3 regions of the Streptomyces sp. NPDC093225 genome follow, and region 2 is predicted to be linked to each of the others. Evidence: riboswitches for the same ligand, from Rfam matches in the RefSeq annotation. Region 2 holds a riboswitch; each other region holds the start of a gene.
What was found. Region 2 has a riboswitch for thiamine pyrophosphate ahead of thiO (glycine oxidase ThiO). Riboswitches for the same ligand answer to the same signal wherever they lie in the genome.
Positions count from the first base shown of each region.

Region 1 (4,234 bases), on a different contig from region 2:
TCGGCGCACGGTCCAGGAGTGCACACCGAGGATCACGCCCACCGCGGCGAACTGCACCAGGGTGAGCACCGCGGCCGTCGGCAGGTCCAGCAACTGCGCGGTCTGCCGGTAGACCTCGACCTCGAGGGTGGCGTACGCCGGACCGCCGAGGATCTGCACGACGCCGAAGGAGGTGAAGGTGAAGAGGAAGACCATCAGCGCGGCGGCCGCCACGGCCGGTGCCAGCGCGGGCAGCGTCACCCGCCGCCAGGCGGCGAACCGGCCGGCGCCGAGCACCCGGGCGGCCTCCTCCTGACGCGGGTCCAGTTGCGCCCACAGGCCGCCGACGGTACGGACGACCACGGCGTAATTGAAGAAGACGTGGGCGAGCAGGATCGCCCACACGGTCGTGTCCAGTCGTACGCCCCACAGCTCGTCCAACAGCCCGCCCCGACCCACCAGCGCCAGGAAGGCGGAGCCGACGACCACCGTCGGCAGGACGAACGGGACGGTCACCACGGCGCGCAGCACCTGCTTGCCGGGGAAGTCGAAGCGCGCGAACACGTACGCGCCGGGGAGCGCGAGCAGCAGCGTGAGCGCCGTGGACGCGAGCGCCTGCCAGGTGGTGAACCACAGCACGTCGACGATGTCGGGCCGGGTGATCACCTCGCCGATCCGGCCGAACTGCCAGCCGTCGTCGGTCTTGATCCCGCGGCCGACGATCGCCGCCACGGGGTAGGCGAAGAAGAGGCCGAAGAACGCCAGCGGCACGGCCATGAGGCCGAGCCGCACGGCGGCGGCACGGCCGGAGGGGCGCACGCGCTCCCTCCGGTCCGTGCCCGGGACCGTTCCCGTGCCTGCTCCGGGTCCTACTTCAGGACGAGCGAGGACCATGCCCGGACCCACTGCTCACGGTTCTTGGCGATCTGGTCCGGGGCGACGGTCCACGGCTTGTCGATCACCACCCCGTGCTTCGTGAAGACCTCCGGCAGCTTCGCGTCCTTGACGACGGGGTTGACGAACATCTGGAGCGGCATGTCCTCCTGGAACTTCTTGCTGATCAGGAAGTCCAGCAGCGCCTTGCCGCCCGCCTCGTTCTTCGCGCCCTTGAGCAGGCCCGCGAACTCGACCTGGCGGAAGCAGGTGCCGGTGGCGACACCGGTGGGCGCCACGGCCGGCTGCGGCTCCGAGAACAGCACCTCGGCCGGCGGGGAGGAGGCGTACGAGACGACCAGCGGCCGGTCGCCCTTGGCCTTCTTGCCCCCGGCGGAGCCGGAGAAGCGCTCGTTGTAGGCCTGCTCCCAGCCGTCGACGACCTCGACGCCGTTGGCCTTGAGCTTGCTCCAGTAGTCCTTCCAGCCCTCGTCGCCGTACTTGCCGACGGAGGCGAGCAGGAAGCCCAGGCCCGGGGAGGAGGTGGCCGCGTTCTCGGTGACCAGCAGGTTCTTGTACTCCGGCTTGACCAGGTCGTCGAGGCTCTGCGGCGGGGCGATCTTCTTGTCGGCGAAGTACTTCTTGTCGTAGTTGACGCAGATGTCGCCGGAGTCGATCGGGGTGACCCGGTGCTCCTTGTCGAGCTGGTACTGCTCGGGGACGCCGGCCAGGCCCTTGGCCTCGTACGGGGTGAACAGGCCGTTGTCGAGGGCGCGCGAGAGCAGCGTGTTGTCGACGCCGAAGAACACGTCGCCGCGCGGCGAGCCCTTGGTCAGGATCTCCTGGTTGAGGGCCGCGCCCGCGTCGCCGCTCTTGAGGACCTTGACGGTGTAGCCGGACTGCTTCTCGAACTCCTTCAGCACCGCGGGGGTGTAGGTGAAGGAGTCGTGGGAGACGACCGTGACGGTCTTGGACTGCGGTCCGGAGCTGGCCGAGCCGCCCTCGTCCTTGCCGTCGCCACCGCCACAGGCGGCCAGCGTGGACAAGCCGAGGGCCGCGACGAGCGCGGCGCCCGCCATCTTCTTGGTGTTCACGTGAAACATTCCTCCTGGAGTGACCAGGAGAAGACGCGGCCCTGCCCCGGCGCTCGTGGAGCGGACGCCGGAGCAGGGCGCAACAGCTCGAGTGGTGACCGAACTCCCTACCCGGAATGACCCGGGCGAGGTTCAGAGGGTCTGCGGCGTGACGGTGCCGCACTCTCAGCGCTGTGGCGCTCCCCTGTCGGAATATGCAGATGTACGGGAGTCAGACTACCGCTCGCTCGCGGCGAGCTGTCCGCACGCTCCGTCGATCTCCTGGCCACGGGTGTCGCGCACCGTGACCGGCACGCCGTGGGCGGCGATCGCCTCGACGAAGGCCCGCTCGTCCTCGGGGCGGGAGGCGGTCCACTTGGAACCCGGGGTCGGGTTGAGCGGGATGAGGTTGACGTGCACCCGCTTGCCCTTGAGGAGGCGGCCGAGGAGGTCGCCCCGCCAGGCCTGGTCGTTGATGTCGCGGATCAGGGCGTACTCGATGGAGACGCGGCGGCCGGACTTCTCGGCGTACGTCCAGGCCGCGTCGAGGACCTCGCGGACCTTCCAGCGGGTGTTCACGGGCACGAGGGTGTCGCGCAGCTCGTCGTCGGGGGCGTGCAGCGAGACGGCGAGCCGGCACTTGAAGCCCTCGTCGGCGAACCGGAGCATCGCCGGGACGAGGCCGACGGTGGAGACGGTGATGCCGCGCTGGGACAGGCCCAGGCCGTCGGGCTCGGGGTCGGTCAGCCGGCGGATGGCGCCGACGACGCGGTTGTAGTTCGCCAGCGGCTCGCCCATGCCCATGAAGACGATGTTCGACAGCCGGGCCGGGCCACCGGGGACCTCGCCGTCGCGCAGGGCGCGCATGCCGTCGACGATCTGGTGGACGATCTCGGCGGTGGACAGGTTGCGGTCCAGGCCCGCCTGGCCGGTGGCGCAGAACGGGCAGTTCATGCCGCAGCCCGCCTGGGACGAGATGCACATCGTGACCCGGTCGGGGTAGCGCATGAGGACGGACTCGACGAGCGTGCCGTCGTGCAGGCGCCATAGGGTCTTGCGGGTGGTGTCGTCGTCGCAGGAGATGTGCCGGACGACCGACATCAGGTCGGGCAGCAGGGCCTCGCGCAGCTTCTCGCGCGAGCCGGCCGGGATGTCGGTCCACTCGGCCGGGTCGTGCGCGTAGCGGGCGAAGTAGTGCTGGGAGAGCTGCTTGGCGCGGAACGGCTTCTCGCCGATCGCGGCGACCGCCTCCTTCCGCTCGGCCGGCGACATGTCGGCCAGGTGCCGGGGCGGCTTCTTCGCTCCCTTGGGCGCGACGAAGGTGAGCTCTCCGGGAGCGGGGCGGGCCATGGCAGGTACTCCTCGTACGACGAAAGGCGCGCCGCACGAGCGGCGCGCCTTTCCAGAGTAACCGGCCCCGGGCTTCAGCCCGTGCCGACGAACAGAGCCAGCAGCAGCCACACGACCGGCGCGGTCGGCAGCAGCGAGTCCAGCCGGTCCATGATGCCGCCGTGGCCCGGCAGCAGCGTGCCCATGTCCTTGATGCCCAGGTCCCGCTTGATCATGGACTCGCCCAGGTCGCCGAGGGTGGCGCTGACCGCGACCGCGAGGCCCAGGACCAGGCCCTGCCACCAGCTGCCGCCGTCGATCAGGTACTGCATGCACAGCGCGCCCGCGGCCATCGCGAAGGCCACCGCACCGGCCAGGCCCTCGCGGGTCTTGCCGGGGCTGATGCGGGGGGCCAGCTTGTGCTTGCCGAACCGCCAGCCGACCGCGTACGCACCCGTGTCGCTCACCACGGTGAGCAGCAGGAAGGTGATCACCCGCTGCGGGCCGTCGTCGGCGGTCAGCAGCAGCGCCACGAACGTGGCGAGGAAGGGCACGTAGAACGCGGCGAACACGCCCGCCGTGACGTCCTTGAGGTATCCCTCCGGAGGCTCCGTCATCCGCCACACGAGCACCGCGAGGGCGGTGAGGGCCATCGCGACCCAGGCGCCCTCGGCGCCGCGCACGTACCCGGCGACGACCATCGCCGCCCCACCGACCGCGAGCGGCACCAGCGGGGCTTTGATGGCCTTGCGCTCTTCGAGGCGGGAGGTGAGCTCCCACAGGCCGACGACCACGGCGACGGCGATGACCCCGACGAAGACGGCCTTGACGATGAACAGCGAGGCGACGATCACGGCGCCGAGGCCGACGCCGACCCCTATGGCGGCGCGCAGGTCCCGCCCGGCCCGCTTCTTCTGCGGGGGCTGGGGGGTGTCCTGCGGTGCCTGCGACGGCGGAGGCGGGGGGCTGGGCATGGGCTC
Region 1 is NZ_JBIVNX010000024.1:31,612-35,845, reverse strand. It holds gene ACIQCH_RS22030 (ABC transporter permease) at 1-756, opposite strand, end outside; gene ACIQCH_RS22025 (thiamine ABC transporter substrate binding subunit) at 849-1,955, opposite strand; TPP riboswitch at 2,033-2,142, opposite strand; gene rlmN (23S rRNA (adenine(2503)-C(2))-methyltransferase RlmN) at 2,163-3,275, opposite strand; gene ACIQCH_RS22015 (phosphatidate cytidylyltransferase) at 3,350-4,234, opposite strand, start outside.
Region 1: it holds a riboswitch for thiamine pyrophosphate, as region 2 does, so the genes downstream of both, ACIQCH_RS22025 (thiamine ABC transporter substrate binding subunit) here and thiO (glycine oxidase ThiO) in region 2, are expected to answer to the same signal.

Region 2 (4,234 bases):
CCGGCGGCGAGGACGGCGTCGAGGAACTCGGGCAGGTCGCCCTGGCGCTTGCGCGCGTCCGTGCAGAGGTAGAGCCGGGCGTCGGCGAGGGCTGCGCGGGCGTCGACAGGCATGGAGGTACCCCCCGTGGTGAGCGGTGCGCAGGGCCCGGACGGGTCCTGCGCACCGCGTGGCGGATCAGGTGTTCAGCTGGTCAGCTGGTCGGCTGGTCGGCAGGTCAGACGGCGAGCGCCTGGGCGCGGCGCTTGACCTCCGTGCCGCGATTCTCGCTCAGGGCCTGCGCCGGGGTGCCCGGCAGGGTCTCGTCCGGCGTGAAGAGCCACTCGAGCATCTCCTCGTCGGTGAAGCCGTCGTCCCGCAGCAGGGTGAGGGTGCCGGCGAGGCCCTTCACCACCTTGTCGCCGTCGATGAAGGCGGCCGGCACCTGGAGGGCGCGGTTCTCGCCGCGGCGGACGGCGATCAGCTGACCGTCCTTGACGAGCTGGCGGACCCGGGTCACCTCCACGTCCAGCATTTCGGCGATGTCGGGGAGGTAGAGCCACTCGGGGACGAGAGCATCGATCTTCGTGTCAATCTCGGTCACGGGACAAGCCTGCCATCCCGGACCGACAGTCGGTACCCGGGCCGTCCGGACGGGGGCTTGGGCGAGGGGTACGGGGTGACGGATGCGGGTGACGGGCGACGGACCCGGCACCCGGGATCTCGGGGTGGGATGCCGGGTGCCGCGTGACGGGTGACGGGTGGGGTGTGGGTGTCGGGTCGGGTGGGGTGCGGGCGTCGGGTGCCGTCAGACCGCGGCGGACTTCAGCGCGACGGCGGGGTCCGCGACCTTGGCCGGATCCAGTCGGGTGCCGGCCTCGATGAGCTTGCGCCCCTGGGCCAGGTCCCGCGGCCGTCCGACGGAGAGCACGGCGGCCGGTACGTCGCCGCGCAGCCACACGACCGCCCACGCGTCCTCGGCCGGATCGCCGCGCCACACCAGTGTGTCGCTGTCGGAGTGGTGGCCGGCGTACTGGACGAAGCGCCCGAACTGCTCCGACCAGAAGTACGGCACCGGGTCGTAGACGGGCCCGTCCCCACCCGGGCCGGCGAGGACGTTCGCGGCCAGCGTCCGGGGACCCTGCAGGGCGTTGTCCCAGTGGTGGACGAGCAGCCGCTCGCCGTAGCGGGCCGAGGGGAACGAGGCGCAGTCCCCCACCGCGAACACCCCGGGCACCGAGGTGGCCAGGCGGGCGTCGGTGGTGACGGAGCCGTCCGGGCCGAGTTCGACACCGGAGCCGGCCAGCCAGGCGGTGGCGGGCCGGGCGCCGATGCCGACGACGACCGCGCCGGCGGGCAGCCGGGTGCCGTCGGCGAGCAGGACCGCGCCGGGGCCGCCGGCAGCACGGGGCTCCCCCGGGCGGGCGGGCTCGGCGGGCTCGATCTTCTCGACGCGGGAGCCGGTGAGCAGCCGGACGCCGATCTGCTCGTACCAGGCGGCCATCGGGGCGGCCACCTCGGCCGGCAGCGCACCGGCCAGCGGGCGGTCGGCGGCCTCGACGACGGTGACGGCGCAGCCGGCCTCGCGGGCGGCGGTGGCGAACTCGGCCCCGATCCAGCCCGCCCCGACCACGACGATGTCGTGCTGCTCGGCGAGCACGGGCTTCAGGCGGGCGGCGTCGTCGAGGGTGCGCAGCAGGTGGACGCCGGGGACGCCGGCGCTGCCGGGCAGGGTGACCGGCTCGGCACCGGTGGCGACGACCAGGACGTCGTACGGGACCGGGCCCGCCTCGGTGTCGACCTCGCGGTCGCCGGCGCGCAGACCGGTGACGGCCACGCCGAGGCGCAGGTCGATGCGCAGGGCCTCGAAGTCGATCTCGAAGGCGGAGTCCTCGGCCTTGCCGAGGAGGACGGCCTTGGAGAGCGGGGGGCGGTCGTAGGGCTGGTGGGGCTCCGCGCCGAGGAGGGTGACCGGGGCGGTCCAGCCCTGCTCGCGCAGGGCGACCGCCGTCTGCACTCCGGCCATGCCCGCTCCGACGATGACGACGCCGTACGTCGTCTCCCGCGTCTGGTTGCTCTGATCGCTCACACCTCCACCCTAACCACCTGACTGTTCGTCAGTAACCCTGCTATGGGGGCTTCCCGACCTGGTCCGGCGCAGATCCGGTGCGTGTCCGGCGCCCGTCCGGTGCCTGTCCGGCCGGGTTCGGTCGATCCTCCGGTTTTGGTGCGGGTGCTCTGCGGCCGGGCTGGAGGATCCTCTGGTGCCGGGGTGGGTGGGTGAGTGAGTTGTGCGTGGGTGAGGCGGGTGGGTGGTGAGGCGGGTGGGTGGAGGCCTGGGTTCGGCGCGCCTGCATGGGGCCGCCCCGTGGTGTGTGGGTCCCCTCGGCGCTTGACGGGGGTGGCCTGCAGGCCCTGCGGCAGGCCCACCCCTGGGGCTTCGGGGCCTTCGGCCCTGGCCTGCGGCCACCCCAGGCCCGGGCCTGCCTCCGGTCCAGCCTGCCCCCCTGTCAAGCGCCTTCCCCACACACCACGGGGCGGCACTCTCTGGGTCGGTTACCCCGGGTGTGCGGGGTCCGGGACGGCTCCCGCATCGGGGTAACGGGGGGCGCACCGGGGGCGGCCGCGCGACCGGGCGGCCTTACCCGTCCTCCTGGGCGGGGGTTAGTCTGACGGCCGTACCTATCGCGGGAGCCCGGGCGCACCGGGCTGAGAGGGAGGCTGGCCGGCCTCCGACCGTCCGAACCTGATCCGGGTCATGCCGGCGAAGGGAGGGGCTGGAAGCCCATGCACGCACCCACGCGCGCTGACACGACGGACTCGGCCGGGGCGGGGGTCGACGTCCTCGTCATCGGCGGCGGGATCATCGGGCTCGTCACCGCCTGGCGGGCCGCCCGGCGCGGCCTGCGCACCGCACTCGTCGACCCCTCGCCCGGTGGCGGGGCGGCCCAGGTCGCGGCCGGCATGTTGGCCGCCGTCACCGAACTGCACTACGGCGAGGAGACCCTGCTGGGGCTCAACCTCGCCTCCGCCCGCCGCTACCCGGACTTCGCGGCCGAACTGGCCGAGGACAGCGGTGGCATGGACATCGGCTTCCGGGCCTGCGGCACCCTCGCCGTCGCGCTCGACGCCGACGACCGCGCCCACCTGCGCGAACTCCACGCCCTGCAGCGGCGCTGCGGCCTGGAGTCCGAGTGGCTCACCGGGCGCGAGTGCCGCCGCCTGGAGCCGATGCTGGCCCCCGGTGTCCGCGGCGGCCTGCGCGTGGACGGCGACCACCAGGTCGACCCGCGCCGGCTGGCGGCCGCCCTCGTCGCCGCCTGCGACCGGGCCGGGGTGGTCTTCCACCGCACGACGGCCGAGCGGCTCACCGTCACCGGCGACCGGGCCGCCGGCGCGCTGCTCGACGACGGTACGGACGTCACGGCCGGCCAGGTGGTCCTGGCGGCCGGCAGTCTCAGCGGCCGACTGGCCGGGCTGCCCCCGGAGGTCGTGCCGCCGGTCCGGCCGGTGAAGGGGCAGGTGCTGCGGCTGCGCGTGCCGCCGGCGTACGCGCCCTTCCTGACCCGGACCGTACGGGCGGTCGTCCGCGGCAGCCACGTCTACCTCGTCCCGCGCGAGAACGGCGAGCTGGTCATCGGCGCCACCACCGAGGAGCTCGGCTGGGACACGACCGTCACCGCGGGCGGGGTGTACGAACTCCTGCGGGACGCCCACGAGCTGGTGCCCGGCCTGACCGAACTCCCCCTGATCGAGACCCGGGCGGGACTGCGCCCGGGCTCCCCCGACAACGCCCCGCTGCTGGGGCCCACCGCGCTGCCCGGGCTGCACCTGGCCACGGGGCACTACCGCAACGGCGTCCTGCTGACGCCGGTCACCGGTGACGTGATGGCGGAGCTGCTGACCACCGGCGAACTGCCGGAGGCGGCCCGGCCGTTCAGTCCGCGCCGGTTCGCCGGCCCCGGTACGGCCGCGTCGGCGGTTCCGCCGGCCGCCGGTCCGGCCCGGTCGGCCGGGCCCGAAGCACCCGTGGCGCCGAGCGCCGCACCCACCGCACGTCAGGAGTCCTTCGCATGACCGTGTCCGTCAACGGCGAGCCGCGCGAGGTCGCGGCGGGGACCACGCTGGACGTCCTGGTCGCCACCCTGACCTCGGCGCACTCCGGGGTGGCCGCCGCCGTCAACGAAACCGTCGTGCCGCGGGGGCAGTGGCCGGCGACCGCGCTCGGCGAGGGCGACCGTGTCGAGGTGCTGAC
Region 2 is NZ_JBIVNX010000009.1:31,192-35,425, reverse strand. It holds gene thiE (thiamine phosphate synthase) at 1-113, opposite strand, end outside; gene ACIQCH_RS10965 (Rv2175c family DNA-binding protein) at 218-583, opposite strand; gene ACIQCH_RS10960 (NAD(P)/FAD-dependent oxidoreductase) at 788-2,068, opposite strand; TPP riboswitch at 2,657-2,769, shown strand; gene thiO (glycine oxidase ThiO) at 2,767-4,056, shown strand; gene thiS (sulfur carrier protein ThiS) at 4,053-4,234, shown strand, end outside.

Region 3 (4,234 bases), on a different contig from region 2:
AAGCTGGAACGCCAGGCCGCCGCAGCCGCGAAGGACATACCGGAGTGGGGCCGCGCTGATGAACTGGAGCAAGCCCTGAAGCGCCGCCGCGAACTGGAGCGCCGCTGGCAGGCCGGCGAGGTCGAGGACGACATCTTCTACCGCAACCTCCCGGGCCTGGACGTCCGGGTCAAGGAGCTGCGAGCGGAGCAGGCCAAGCACCTGGCCCTGAAGGCCGCTGCCGAGGAGGCGACGGACGACGTGGCCACGGCGTGGGAGTCCCGCACGCTCACCCAGAAGCGGGCGCTCGTCAAGAAGACCCTGACCACGGTCATCGCAAAGCCCGGCGGCAAGACCGGTCGGGCGAAGTTCGACGTGGAACTCCTCACGCCGGTATGGACTAGCTCCGCCGAATAAGTCCTACGACCGGATCTCCCCCATTCGCTGAAGCCGAACTTCGGCGAATGGGGGAACGGGAGGGACCCGCAACTCCCCCCACGGGTCGCGGGCCCCTCCCGTTGTTCCCGGTACGGGGTCAGTCGGCCAGCGGCAGATAGATCCGGCCACCGGAGGCGGCGAACTCCGCCGACTTCTTGAGCATGCCGTCGGCGATCTCGTCATCCGACGCGGCAGGCTCGTCGCCGCCGAACTGCTCAGTGATGCTTCTGCTGATCTTCATCGAGCAGAACTTCGGACCGCACATGGAGCAGAAGTGCGCGGTCTTGGCCGGCTCGGCGGGCAGCGTCTCGTCGTGGAACTCGCGCGCCGTGTCGGGGTCCAGGGCCAGGTTGAACTGGTCCTCCCAGCGGAACTCGAAGCGCGCGTCCGACAGCGCGTCGTCCCACTCCTGCGCCCCCGGGTGGCCCTTGGCCAGGTCCGCCGCGTGCGCCGCGATCTTGTACGTGATGACGCCGGTCTTGACGTCGTCGCGGTTGGGCAGGCCCAGGTGCTCCTTGGGCGTCACGTAGCAGAGCATCGCCGTGCCCCACCAGGCGATCATGGCGGCGCCGATGCCCGAGGTGATGTGGTCGTACGCCGGGGCGACGTCCGTGGTCAGCGGGCCGAGCGTGTAGAACGGCGCCTCCTCGCAGATCTCCTGCTGGAGGTCGATGTTCTCCTTGATCTTGTGCATCGGGACGTGGCCCGGGCCCTCGATCATGGTCTGCACGTTGTGCCGCTTGGCGATGGTGTTCAGCTCGCCCAGGGTCCGCAGCTCGGCGAACTGCGCGTCGTCGTTGGCGTCCGCGATGGAGCCCGGCCGCAGGCCGTCGCCCAGCGAGTACGTGACGTCGTACGCGGCGAGGATCTCGCAGAGCTCCTCGAAGTTCGTGTAGAGGAAGTTCTCCTCGTGGTGCGCCAGGCACCAGGCCGCCATGATCGAGCCGCCGCGCGAGACGATGCCGGTCTTGCGGCGGGCGGTGAGCGGCACGTACCGGAGCAGCACGCCGGCGTGCACCGTCATGTAGTCGACGCCCTGCTCGGCCTGCTCGATGACGGTGTCCTTGTAGATCTCCCAGGTCAGGTCCTCGGCCCTGCCGTCGACCTTCTCCAGGGCCTGGTACAGGGGCACCGTGCCGATCGGGACGGGGGAGTTGCGCAGCACCCACTCGCGGGTGGTGTGGATGTTGCGGCCGGTGGAGAGGTCCATGACGGTGTCGGCGCCCCAGCGGGTAGCCCACGTCATCTTCTCCACCTCCTCCTCGATGGAGGAGGTGACGGCGGAGTTGCCGATGTTGGCGTTCACCTTCACCAGGAACTTCTTGCCGATGATCATCGGCTCGATCTCCGGGTGGTTGACGTTCGCCGGGAGTACCGCGCGGCCCGCGGCGATCTCCTCGCGCACCACCTCGGGGGAGACGTTCTCGCGGATCGCGACGTACTCCATCTCCGGGGTGATCTCGCCGCGGCGGGCGTACGCGAGCTGCGTGACGGCCTGGCCGTCACGCCCGCGGCGCGGCAGCCGCGGGCGGCCGGGGAAGACGGCGTCGAGGTTCTTGAGGCCACCGCGCGGCGAGGTGTGCTTGATGCCGTCGTCCTCGGGGCGCACGGGGCGGCCCGCGTACTCCTCGGTGTCGCCGCGGCCGATGATCCAGTTCTCGCGGAGCGGGGCCAGGCCGCGGCGGACGTCGGTGTCGATGGTGGGGTCGGTGTACGGACCGGACGTGTCGTAGAGCGTGACGTCCTTGCCGTTGGTGAGGTGGACCTGGCGGACGGGCACACGGAGGTCGGGGCGGGAGCCCGCGACGTAACCCTTGTGCCAGCCCGGCTGGCGCTCGCTCCCGCCGTCCTGGCTGGTGGCAGGCGTGCGTGCATCCTGAATGGTCATGAGACCTATCTCCCTACGCCGGCATTACCCGGTAACAGGTTCGGCGGTCGGCGCAGCCTCCTCCCGTACGTGTCGTGCGTCCACATCGACGCGCGTACGGTGATCAGCGCCCTCTCAGCCCGGTGCTCCGAGCTCCCGCGTTGTGCAAAGGTGCCCCCACGCTAGCGTCATCCGTGGCGCGCTGAACAGTGGGCCCCCTCCATCTCTTGCGATGATCTGCCGGTGACGACCTCGCCCCAGCACCCCGCAGAGCACGACCGTGCCGCCCCCCACGGCGGCCACGGGTACGTCCCCGGCCCCGGCCGCACCCATGGGGACGACGGTCACGGGCAGGCGTCCGGGCGCGACCACGAGCATGCGCACGGGCACGGGCACGGGCATGCACACGGGCACGGCCCGGCCGCCCCGGGCTCGCTGCACCTGCGCAAGGTGATCGCCGCCGTGCTGATCCCGTTCGCCGTGGCGGTGGTCGCCGGGCTGGTCGTCCTGTGGCCGGGCGGCACCCCCGCCCACGAGCGCACCGGCGTCGGCTTCGACCGGCAGACGCAGCAGGGCCGGGTGGTCGCGTTCCAGCGGGTGGACTGCAAGGAGGTCAACGCCGCCCAGGTCCCGGTGGGCGGGGACACCGCCGGCCGGCCGGGCAGCGGTGCGGCGCGGTCGCGGACGGGGCAGTGCGCGAAGGCGACGGTGGAGGTGCGGACCGGCCCCGACAAGGGCCGGAAGTTCGTGGAGGTCGTCCAGCCCGGCGCACCGCGCCAGTTGGAGGACGGTCAGGAGGTCGTCGTCGCGTACGCCCCGGACGCCCCCCGCGACCTGCAGTACTCGGTGGTCGACGTGAACCGGAAGCTGCCGCTCGCCCTGTTGGCGGGCATCTTCGCGGCGGCCGTGGTGCTGGTCGGGCGGATGCGGGGCGTCACCGCCCTCGTCGCGCTGGTGGTGAGCTTCGGCGTGCTGACGCTGTTCATCCTGCCCGCCATCCTGCAGGGTTCGAACCCGCTGGTCGTCGCGGTGGTCGGGGCGAGCGCGATCATGCTGATCGCGTTGTACATGTGCCACGGGCTGACCGCCCGCACCTCCGTGGCGGTGCTCGGCACGCTGGTCTCGCTGCTGCTGATCGGGCTGCTCGGCTCGGTGTTCATCGACTGGGCGTTCCTGAGCGGCAACACGGACGACAACACCGGCCTGATCCACGGCCTGTACCCGGACATCGACATGAGCGGCCTACTGCTGGCCGGCGTGCTCATCGGATCCCTGGGCGTGCTCGACGACGTGACGGTCACCCAGACCTCGGCCGTGTGGGAACTGCACCAGGCCGACCCGCGGATGGGGCCGCGGGCGCTGTACCGGGCCGCCATCCGGATCGGCCGGGACCACATCGCCTCGGTGGTCAACACCCTCGTGCTGGCGTACGCGGGTGCGGCCCTCCCGCTGCTCCTGCTGTTCTCGGTGGCGCAGAGCAGCATGGGAGCGGTGGCCAACAGCGAACTGGTCGCCGAGGAGATCGTCCGCACCCTGGTCGGCTCGATCGGACTGGTCGCCTCGGTGCCGGTGACCACGGCACTGGCCGCGCTGGTGGTCTCCGCCGACCGGCCGGGATCCCCGGCCGCCGCGCCGGCCGGGAGGCCGGGGCGCGGCGGGCGGGGACGCCGGCGCAAGCGCTAGCGGGCGGCGGCCGGCCGTCAGGGCCGGCGGGCGCGTCCGCGGGACGAGCGGCGCGGGCGCACGGAGGCTCGGAGTTCTCCGCGGGCCGCGCGGCGGCGGGGCTCGGGTCAGCCCGCGTTCCGCTGGTTCTGCTGGGTCTGCGCCTCGGCGAGGATCCGGCCGAGGGCCTCGTCGAGGTTCTCCTCGAAGTCGCCGAGGTTGCGCTCCTGACCGAGCGGCACCAGCCGGTCGGTCCGGTCGAGGAACGCCACCAGGGGAGCGGCGCTC
Region 3 is NZ_JBIVNX010000003.1:201,644-205,877, forward strand. It holds gene ACIQCH_RS04975 (recombinase family protein) at 1-396, shown strand, start outside; gene thiC (phosphomethylpyrimidine synthase ThiC) at 515-2,305, opposite strand; TPP riboswitch at 2,299-2,454, opposite strand; gene ACIQCH_RS04985 (YibE/F family protein) at 2,528-3,967, shown strand; gene ACIQCH_RS04990 (SsgA family sporulation/cell division regulator) at 4,075-4,234, opposite strand, start outside.
Region 3: it holds a riboswitch for thiamine pyrophosphate, as region 2 does, so the genes downstream of both, thiC (phosphomethylpyrimidine synthase ThiC) here and thiO (glycine oxidase ThiO) in region 2, are expected to answer to the same signal.